One region of the Paenibacillus sp. MDV22-iso6 genome, then DNA from elsewhere that is predicted to be linked to it. Evidence: riboswitches for the same ligand, from Rfam matches in the RefSeq annotation. Region 1 holds a riboswitch; the other holds the start of a gene.
The links. A riboswitch is a leader RNA that binds a small molecule or an ion and turns the genes downstream of it on or off. The one in region 1 is predicted to bind thiamine pyrophosphate.

Region 2: linked by a shared signal. The riboswitch ahead of tenA (thiaminase II) and the one ahead of thiC (phosphomethylpyrimidine synthase ThiC) in region 1 are both predicted to bind thiamine pyrophosphate.

Annotation. Positions count from the first base shown of each region.
Region 1 covers NZ_JBZVDZ010000008.1:76,996-81,813, reverse strand. Annotated here, with positions in the region: gene AC4PM4_RS22085 (IclR family transcriptional regulator) at 52-795, shown strand; TPP riboswitch at 913-1,026, shown strand; gene thiC (phosphomethylpyrimidine synthase ThiC) at 1,386-3,173, shown strand; gene AC4PM4_RS22075 (hypothetical protein) at 3,331-3,618, shown strand; gene AC4PM4_RS22070 (hypothetical protein) at 3,989-4,756, opposite strand.
Region 2 covers NZ_JBZVDZ010000001.1:508,052-512,869, reverse strand. Annotated here, with positions in the region: gene AC4PM4_RS02220 (DHA2 family efflux MFS transporter permease subunit) at 1-439, shown strand, start outside; gene AC4PM4_RS02215 (TetR/AcrR family transcriptional regulator) at 603-1,502, opposite strand; gene AC4PM4_RS02210 (GNAT family N-acetyltransferase) at 1,552-1,848, opposite strand; gene AC4PM4_RS02205 (hypothetical protein) at 1,866-2,084, opposite strand; gene tenA (thiaminase II) at 2,128-2,799, opposite strand; TPP riboswitch at 2,921-3,019, opposite strand; gene AC4PM4_RS02195 (hypothetical protein) at 3,066-3,356, opposite strand; gene AC4PM4_RS02190 (NAD(P)/FAD-dependent oxidoreductase) at 3,365-4,495, opposite strand; gene AC4PM4_RS02185 (AraC family transcriptional regulator) at 4,738-4,818, shown strand, end outside.

The DNA.
Region 1 (4,818 bases):
AATTTATGTAACCAAGTTTCATGTGATGAAACATGAGGAGGGCAACTTGCCATGGAAGACCGAAAGTTAACCGTCCGGGCTGTAGAACGGGCGCTGGATATATTATTGTGTTTTACAACCCGCAGTGATCTGGGGCTCACGGAAATTGCGAGCCAGATCGGTCTGCACAAAAGTACAGTCCATCGTCTGATGGCTACTTTGGAGGACAAGGGGTTTGTGATCCGGGATGCAGCAACCGAGAAGTATCGACTCGGCATACGTATCTGGGAACTGTCTGCCCATATGTCTCGCAGCGATGATCCTGCCATTTTGCTCCTTCCTGCGATGGAGCGGCTGAGAGATCGACTGGGCGAAACCGTGAGTTTATATCTGCGTGATGGCAGTGAGCGGATTCGAATTCAAGCCGTACAGAGTGATCAGGCGATTCGTCGTGTAGCTCCGGTGGGCGTCAGACTTCCGTTATCTGTGGGAGCATCCAGTAAAGTGTTAATGGCTTTTGCCACCGAAGAGGACCGCGAAGATCTGATGAATGGACCGGAATGGCCGGTATTTATCGATCCCAAAGTATATTTGGCCCAGATGAAAGACATTCTGGAATATGGCTACGCAACAAGTTATGAGGAGCGTGAACCAGGAGCCGCGGCAGTATCTGTACCCATCATGGATCGGAAAGGCAACATCGCTGCTGCTCTGTCGGTATCCGGGCCTGTTAGTCGCCTTTCGCAGGAGACGTTGCATGAATATGCACCTGTACTGAAGGAAGCTGCTACACAGATGGGACTTATGTTATCCTGATTTTATGTTCTGGAATATAAAGGTTGTTTTTATGATTCGGTTGCGCTACTCTGTAATGGACGGCCCAACAGGGTCAGCAATTGAATATAAATTTGCGGCTTAAATGCTGCAACTTGTTAACGTTACTGGGGGAGTCCGAATTGTCCGGACTGAGACGGAATCGCATGAGATTCTGGACCCTTTGCACCTGATCTGGATCATACCAGCGTAGGGAAGTAATCGGCGATACGACCACGAACACCGTATAATGTGACCTATGGATGGACTCCGTTATGGAGTCTCTATAAGGTATGTTATTGGTGATGGACATAAGCCGGTTCCCTTGGGAACCGGCTTTTTTTATACAGTAAACAGGCGGAAGCTGGTGTCAGATCTGCTTTTGGATAAAGGGCTGGGTGCCATTGGCGAGCATTGGGTGTAAACCTTTTGCTTCGACTGTCTGTATTAATTGAAGTGTATGTCCCTATTTTGTGTGGTATGGTCGCTCTTCCTTTTTCTATGTTGTGGATGATTTGGACCCGTGAGCAAGCATTTCAATCCAGGCAATCACTAATGAGGAGGAGACAAGAGCGATGAGCACAGGAAACCGAATGATGGGACAGGACAAGCAGAATCTGCAGTTGGCAGAGGAAAAAGGTACGACAGGACGGGTTCAGCCCTTCCCGGGCAGCCGCAAAGTATACATTCATGGCTCACGACCGGACATTGCTGTACCGGAGCGCGAAATTGCCCTTCATGACACCAATACTCCCCAAGGAGTGGAGCATAACGAACCGCTGCGTGTTTACGATACGAGCGGACCAATGACCGATCCTGGATTTCATGCCGATATCCGGGCAGGGCTGCCAGCGCTGCGCACCCGCTGGATTACGGAGCGTGAAGATGTTGAAGCCTACCAGGGAAGAACGGTCAAACCGGAGGATAACGGATTGAAACCAGGAGGGAAGCGAACTGGAGCCGAGAAGTATCCAGGCTTGCGTGCTAAACCATTACGTGGACAGGCAGGGCGCAGTGTGACTCAGATGCATTATGCACGGCAGGGAATGATCACGCCGGAGATGGAGTTCGCCGCTATTCGTGAGGGTGTGGAGCCAGAGTTTGTGCGGCAGGAGCTAGCGAGTGGAAGGGCCATCCTGCCGTCGAATATTAATCACCCAGAGAGTGAGCCGATGCTGATCGGGCGTCATTTTCATGTGAAGATCAATGCGAACATCGGAAACTCTGCGGTATCCTCCTCCATCGAGGAGGAGGTGGAGAAGATGACTTGGGCCGTACGCTGGGGATCGGATACGGTGATGGATCTTTCCACAGGCAAGGACATTCATACGACCCGCGAATGGATCATCCGCAATTCACCTGTACCGATTGGAACAGTACCGCTCTATCAGGCGCTGGAGAAGGTCAATGGAGAAGCCGAAGCGCTGACCTGGGAGTTGTATCGTGACACGCTCATAGAGCAGGCAGAGCAGGGTGTGGACTACTTTACGATCCATGCAGGTGTGCTGCTGAGATATATTCCGATGACCGCCAAACGTATGACGGGCATTGTGTCACGGGGCGGGTCCATCATGGCAGCATGGTGCCTTGCGCATCATCAGGAGAATTTTTTGTATACCCATTTTGAAGAAATCTGCGAGATTATGAAAAGGTATGATGTGGCGTTCTCGCTCGGAGACGGACTGCGCCCAGGAAGCATCTATGATGCCAATGATGAAGCCCAGATGGCGGAACTGGCTACGCTTGGAGAACTAACACAAATCGCTTGGAAGCATGATGTGCAGTTGATGATTGAAGGTCCGGGGCATGTGCCGATGCACAAGATCAAGGAGAATGTCGATCTGCAAATGGAGATATGTAAAGAGGCGCCGTTCTATACGCTGGGACCGCTGACGACCGATATCGCCCCAGGATATGACCATATTACCTCGGCGATTGGGGCGGCGATGATCGGCTGGTTCGGCACGTCGATGCTCTGTTATGTTACGCCAAAAGAACATCTGGGCCTGCCCAATAAGGATGATGTGCGGGAAGGCGTTATCGCCTACAAGATCGCTGCTCATGCCGCTGATCTGGCGAAAGGTCACCCACGTGCCCAGCGGCGGGACGATGCGCTGTCCAAGGCACGGTTTGAGTTCCGCTGGAGGGATCAATTCAACCTATCGCTGGATCCGGAACGTGCGCTATCCTACCACGATGAGACGTTGCCGGCGGAAGGGGCCAAGGAAGCCCATTTCTGCTCCATGTGTGGGCCGAAATTTTGCAGCATGCGCATTACGCAGGATATTCGTGCTTTTGCCGCAGACAAAGGTTTGTCCGAAAATGAGGCCGTGGCAGCGGGCATGCAGGAAAAGGCTGAGGAATACCGGACGCGATTGTAATGCTTTTTTATTCTTGAATATAAATATAATAGACAATTCTCTTTTGCATATTTGGAAGAGAATTGTCTATTATATTTTTTTGTTAACTTACTAAATAATTTACGTGTTTAAACAGCCCATTGAAATTTTGGCTTATCATGTATCGGAGCGAACGACCGTGGATTTGGCGACAAACAAGTTGCTTCACCTACAGAAAATCGTAGATTTAAGAAGAGCAGGGCTCCTGCAATCATTCGGATCAAGTAACCCACTACACTCATCCGGATTTTCAGAAGAAAGTGAAACGTATGGGACGTATGGGTATTGGTCAATCTATGTCCAGACGGGGAAACTGCTGAGACAGTGCACGCAGGAGTTGTTCTTTGGATCAATAAAGGATGAGATCTCGTTAAAGGGCTGTCCCAAGCTGGATAAAGTCAAACATGAAGTTAGCTGGCCTATATGATCTATTACAACACTATAGATACCAGTCGAATATGAGAAGAATGACCCCTGTACAATACAGAGATCATTTTCTTGAAGCAGTATAGTTTTTTTATAAATGTCTTTGACATAGGGTACAGTTTACTATTGAAGCCCCTTTTAGTTTTTGTTGTTCCAAATAAAAAATAATAATCCCGCAATTACAAACAGCAATGCATCACTAAATTTAGGATTTCCTCCATAGAGAAGTGCGGAGCAAGCAAAACCTAATATAAATAATAGAAAAACATAAAGCAATCGCATACATTACTCACTTCCCTGTTACTATAATTACTAAAATAATAAAATCGGAATAAAATTAGCTTTTCTTATATTCTGACTCGAATTTTATCTTAGTAGCTGAAATTTTTTGCTGTCCCTCTAGTATCTGTACTAGCAGTTCCAGAGAAACCAACACTTACAGGCCCAAAGCTTAAACCGATACTCCCGGTTCCTTTGGCATGGTAATAGTTAGATTGGATTTGTGAGGATCCAGTTTGATTTCCTGTCTTTTTATGTTCCAAAGTAAAGACACCTGATGCAATTTGTTCCTTGATAATTGCGCCTCCAACAATATCAGCATTAAATCCGACACCGTTGTCTGCTACATAGGCAAAATTGCGCCCAGTTCTCATGGTAGTAAAGGAGCTGTTTCCGCTGTATTTAACTTTATCTTCATAGTATGCAGATCCTGGTACAGTTCTCCAATTTTCTTTATCAAAAGTAGCCCCATAAGGATCAGTCAGACGCCAAAAAGGCATTGATGTCCACTTGCCTGTCAGTGCAACCATAAATCTTTCTCGGTTATCAACATTATCAGTACGAACAATAGTTATATAATAGTCAAATTGTTTATCATCAATATCTGCTAAAGGGCGAACTTCTTCATTGGAATAAGGTTGTGCTTTTTGATGTGCCACAACTTCAATTGATCCATCTGATTTAGAAAGACTTTCTTTTAATTCCGGGCTCCAAGCTTCAATAAGCTCATATGGAATGCCCTGCTTTAGCAGGGATATGTCCAATTTTTCAGTTCTACTCTCTGCGAAAGTATTTGTAGGAATAAGAAATAGGCTTAGACAGCAGACCAACAGTAGCTTCGATAGACGCCATAAATTCATTGTAAAACCTCACCCTCTTCATTTTTTTGTTAAATTATAACAAAAAAAGTCTAACATAAAAT
Region 2 (4,818 bases), on a different contig from region 1:
AACGGATTCTACTAGCTATACTTACCTAGTATTGATGTCAACAGGTCGCCGAATTGGTATGGCCTTGCTTATGATGCCTATCCAAACAGCAGGTTTGAATCAACTGCCACCAAGACTAGGACCACACGGTACAGCAATATCAAACACTGTCAGACAGGTAGCTGGCGCTGTGGGTACTTCATTGCTCGTAAGTGTAATGACCAGTCGCACAACAGCACATGTTCAAGATATGGTTGTAACGGGTGCAGCCAAAGGCTTAACCCAGCAGCAGTTGGGAATGGAATCCATGATCCAGGGAATTAATGATGCTTATGTTGTCATTATTGGCATTGCCGTTCTCGGATTGCTCCTTTCCTTCTTCATCAAACGTACCAAACAAGCGACGGAGGAAGACTCCAAGCAGCCTGTAAGACAAAAAGTCTCGATGAATACAAATTAAGAACAATATTTACATGAATTACATCATGTAGAGCCTATTGTATCTTATATAAAAAGCGGCAGATCAGGACACTAAGTTTTATGTCCAATCTGCCGCTTTTTTGTGGTGTATTACATAATATAAATGAACAATTTGCCTGCACACGTAAGTAAGAACAGCTGCGTTAACTCGTTCTCTCCATGAGGATCTGCCTGAATTGTTCGAGATACGATCTGCAATCTTTGACAATCCTGTTTGCCTCACACTGAAGAGAAGACGATTCAAATTCCGTTTGAAACGCCTGTAGCGTTACTTCCAACATGGAGATATTGATCTCTTTCTGCTCAACTAAAACAAGCAGCCCTTTGGTCAGTTCTTTCGCTTTAATAGGTACTTCCAATTGGAGAATAGAATGACTGAATTTCTGAAGACCTGCAATCAGGTTATTTTTATCCAACACAATTTCTTTGGAATCAGGAGCGATCATCAAAAGACTTGGAAAATCAATAATATGCTCTTGTCTTTCCAGCATGGAACGAAGCAAGATTTCAATGTAGTTCAGGATTTTGGGCACAAGATGGTTCCAATCCGGTTGGTCAAGATGGAAGTTTCTCCACATGTTCGAGATTTGATGGATCATGCCAAAACCAAAAATAGCCCCTTCATAAGCAAAAGGTTTTAATTCTTTCCCAAATACCTGTACCAGTCGTTCAGATAACCAATTTAACTGCATGCGAGTCAAGTTTTTCAGATCGCATTCTCCAGAGTAGAAGCCTGTCCAGAATAGCTCCACAACAAGCTTTTTTTCTGGCAAAATCATCGGCACCATAATCTGATCCACCAGTAAATCAAAATCGGAAGCATAGCTTTGGCTCTCCAAATCTTTACGAATCATCATATCTTCCTGTACACGTTGCTCCAGAATGGCAAGAATACAATCATCCTTCGAGCCAAAGAATTTATAAAATGTTCCTTTGGACACACCTGACTCGTCTAGGATCATTTGTATGGAGGTGTTGGTCACTCCATGTTTCCCAAAGAGTACAAGCGCTGAGTCCAATAACATTTGTTTCCGCTTATTCATAAGTTCCCCCTGGATGATTTAGGTGGTTCACGTTACGATATCTAATAACCTATTGCAAATCCACTGCAAACATCATATGTTCCTTCCAAATCCCCTTGATTTTAATATTCTGCCGGTCCGTCTCCTGAAAGCCCGCCTTGCGAAGCACTCGAATCGATCCGGCATTGTCGGGCAGCGCACCTGCCTCTACTCGTTTTATGCCCGCTTCATTCATAGCAAAATCCAGTGCTAGCTGAAGGGCTTCACTCATATATCCCTTGCCATTCTGCACCTGATCGAGCACATAACCAACAATCCATTTGGTGGTGGAATCCAGTTCAAGTTCGAACAGAGAGATCTCCCCAATAAGCTCATGCGTATGGTTCAGGAAGATCCCGAAAGAGTACCGTTTCCCTTCTTCCCTCGCCTTGTTCCACCTTCAAGAAGGGCGACCTGACCCTCCAATGTATAGAATGTATCCGATCGTTCGCTTGCCGATATTTCTTCGAAAACAGCCCGGTTTCGGAACTGCAAATCCAGTAGTTCAGCAGCGTCTTCCACGTTCAAAAATCGTAAATAGATGCGTTCCCCACGATTGTCCATCTGTATGTTCATCCTTATCTCTGGTTGTAGTAGATTGCATTCATCAGAAGTACGAGAGTTGCCGTTTATAAGCCATATCCCAGAACAGATATTCAAATTCAACACTTCTTCTGAATATGTCTTCAATGGCCTCCAGTTCCTGCTCGGTTTTATGTTCGCATAATGCATCCAGTGTATCATAGAACCATTCGAATGAGTCGCGGAATTCATCACTTGCATAATTTTCGATCCAAGTCTGATAGAAATTGCCCTCTAATGAATCTCGATATTGTTCTTTTAATCTTGTGGCATAGTCGTAATACGTCCACGCACAAGGGAAAATGACGGCGATGATTTCGGCAACCCCACCTGTTTGTGCAACACTCATCATATTCGACGTATAGGCCTTGTTATAAAGAGAGGGTTTGACAGCATGATTTTCATCCAGCGTAATCCCAAATTCATTCATATAATTTCGATGCAAATCCATTTCTTCGTACAGAATAGCGTGTTGAATCACCGTAAAGTTCGTCATCAGTTTTTCATCTGTCGCCTTCACCGCACCCATGGCAAAAATCTTCGCATATTCAATCAGATATGTATAGTCCTGAAGAAGATAAAACTTAAACGCTTCCTGATCCAGTGTGCCTTTCCCCATTTCATGTAAAAAAGGATGGTTGTATCCATCTTCCCATACGGTTCTGGACTTATCTTTTAACGTTCTTGAAAATGACATGATCATTTCTCCTTATATTAAAATTATAATGTTCCCGCTTCACATCCAGCTATCGCGTTCTGTCATCCAAAATGCAGACCAAAAAGCCCTTGTCCTATTTTCGGCAAGGGCAAAATAACATGAGTACATGTCATTTGCTCCCTACGTCAGTATTAACTAACAGGTTCAAAGGGTCAGGTTTTAACCTTCTCAACTGCAAACAGTCCCCCTGCAAATAGCTCAGGCTTATTACAACATGTGTTTTTCCAAATGTCAATCCATTCCTATTAATCTTCAAGTTCCCCTAAATCTTCTTGCAACTTCTTAAGTCGGGTGCGGATATCCTTAATCATACTTTGCAATTTGTTTAACTCATCTACCCATTTTTGCTCATTAGAGACGTTCGTCGCTGAATTTGAATGATACGCCGGAGACGTCTTTAACTTGTTTAAATCCGATTCGTAACCCCTCCGCTCTTCCTCGGCTTTTGCTAATTCCTCCTCGGTGATGCCAATCTGGTGCTCCAGATAAATAATGTCTGATGAGTTACCGTGAGTTAAGCGCTGTGAATACGTCATCGTTCACCTCATTTCTGATGATCCATTGCTTTTCCAAGGTCATATGGCTGAATATCGATATCCAATTTCATACCCAGAGCCAATTTGGCAAGTTGACTTCCAATAAAAGGCCCCATCGTTAGCCCAGACGCACCAAGCCCGTTGGCTGTGATTAAGCCATTCCAACCAGGAACAGCACCCATTACCGGAAGAAAACCTGGTGTAAACGGACGGAAACCTACTCTTACTTCCTGAAACGTGCTATCGGCTAAACCTGGAGCCAGTTCCAATCCTTTATTCAAAATTTCCTGCATTCCGCCTGCGGTTACTCTTATATCATAGCCTTCAATATCATTTTCGTGAGTCGCCCCGATCACAATCTTCTGTTGATCAAAGGCTAACAGATATTGATCCGAAGGAGGCATGACCACAGGCCAGTTCCCAGTGTCTTCTCGATCGTGAACCTGCAAATGCATAATTTGCGCCTTCTGATAATGAACCTTAAAATCAATGCCCAAGGGCTTCAACAGTTCACTAGCCCAAGCGCCGGCACACACAATAACCTCGTCAGCCGATATGACTTTACCGTCAACAACCACTCCAGTTACTCGGTCCGATTCATATTGAAGTGTCGCGTCCCCATTAATCAGGACCGCTCCATTTCGCTGTGCCGATCGGATTAAGGCATCACGCAGTGCACGTCCATCGATACGCGCAGCACCACTGATGTAGACGGACTGAAAGTTCTCCTCCAGGAGAGGAAAACGCTCATGGGTTTCTTTTGCATCCAGACGGGTAATATCGGCAATCTCCGGTGCATCTTCTTTACGAAGGTGTGCTCGCTCCTGCATCTTGTTGATTTTCTCTACTTCCGTATGAATACTAAGAGCACCCACTTGAGCGTAACCCGTTTCCGTTTCCCCTTCACTCTTGAGTTCTTCAATCAAACCGGGATAAAAACGTGCACCAGCCTTGGCAAGCTGATACCAATCCTGATTACGGCGCTGAGATAACCAGGGACAGATGATCCCGGCAGCAGCATCCGTAGCCTGCCCTCGATCTTTCCGGTCTATAATAAGAACTTCCGCACCCCGTTTTGCCAATTGATATGCTGTGGAAGCCCCAAGAATTCCTGATCCTACGACGATGACTTTCTTCATGACTGCATCCCTTTCCTAAATCACTGTATCCATTATAGCGTATACTGTTTGGTCTGATAATGGCAAGGCATCGACATGATGATACATAATCCTAAAAGGTTTTCGATAAGTCGTTCATCGAAGTAAATAGTTCGTTTAAATTAATGTTATTTATGTAATATAATTCAAATCAGGTTTCTTTTAACTCTGTATCCGCGCCATTTACGCACACGACCTTTAACGAAATGAGGAATAACACAACGATGCCGAAACCTAGTACGGGGAATTCACTGGATACCGATATGCCGCTTATGATTACAGGTCAAAACCAGCTGACCGTAGAT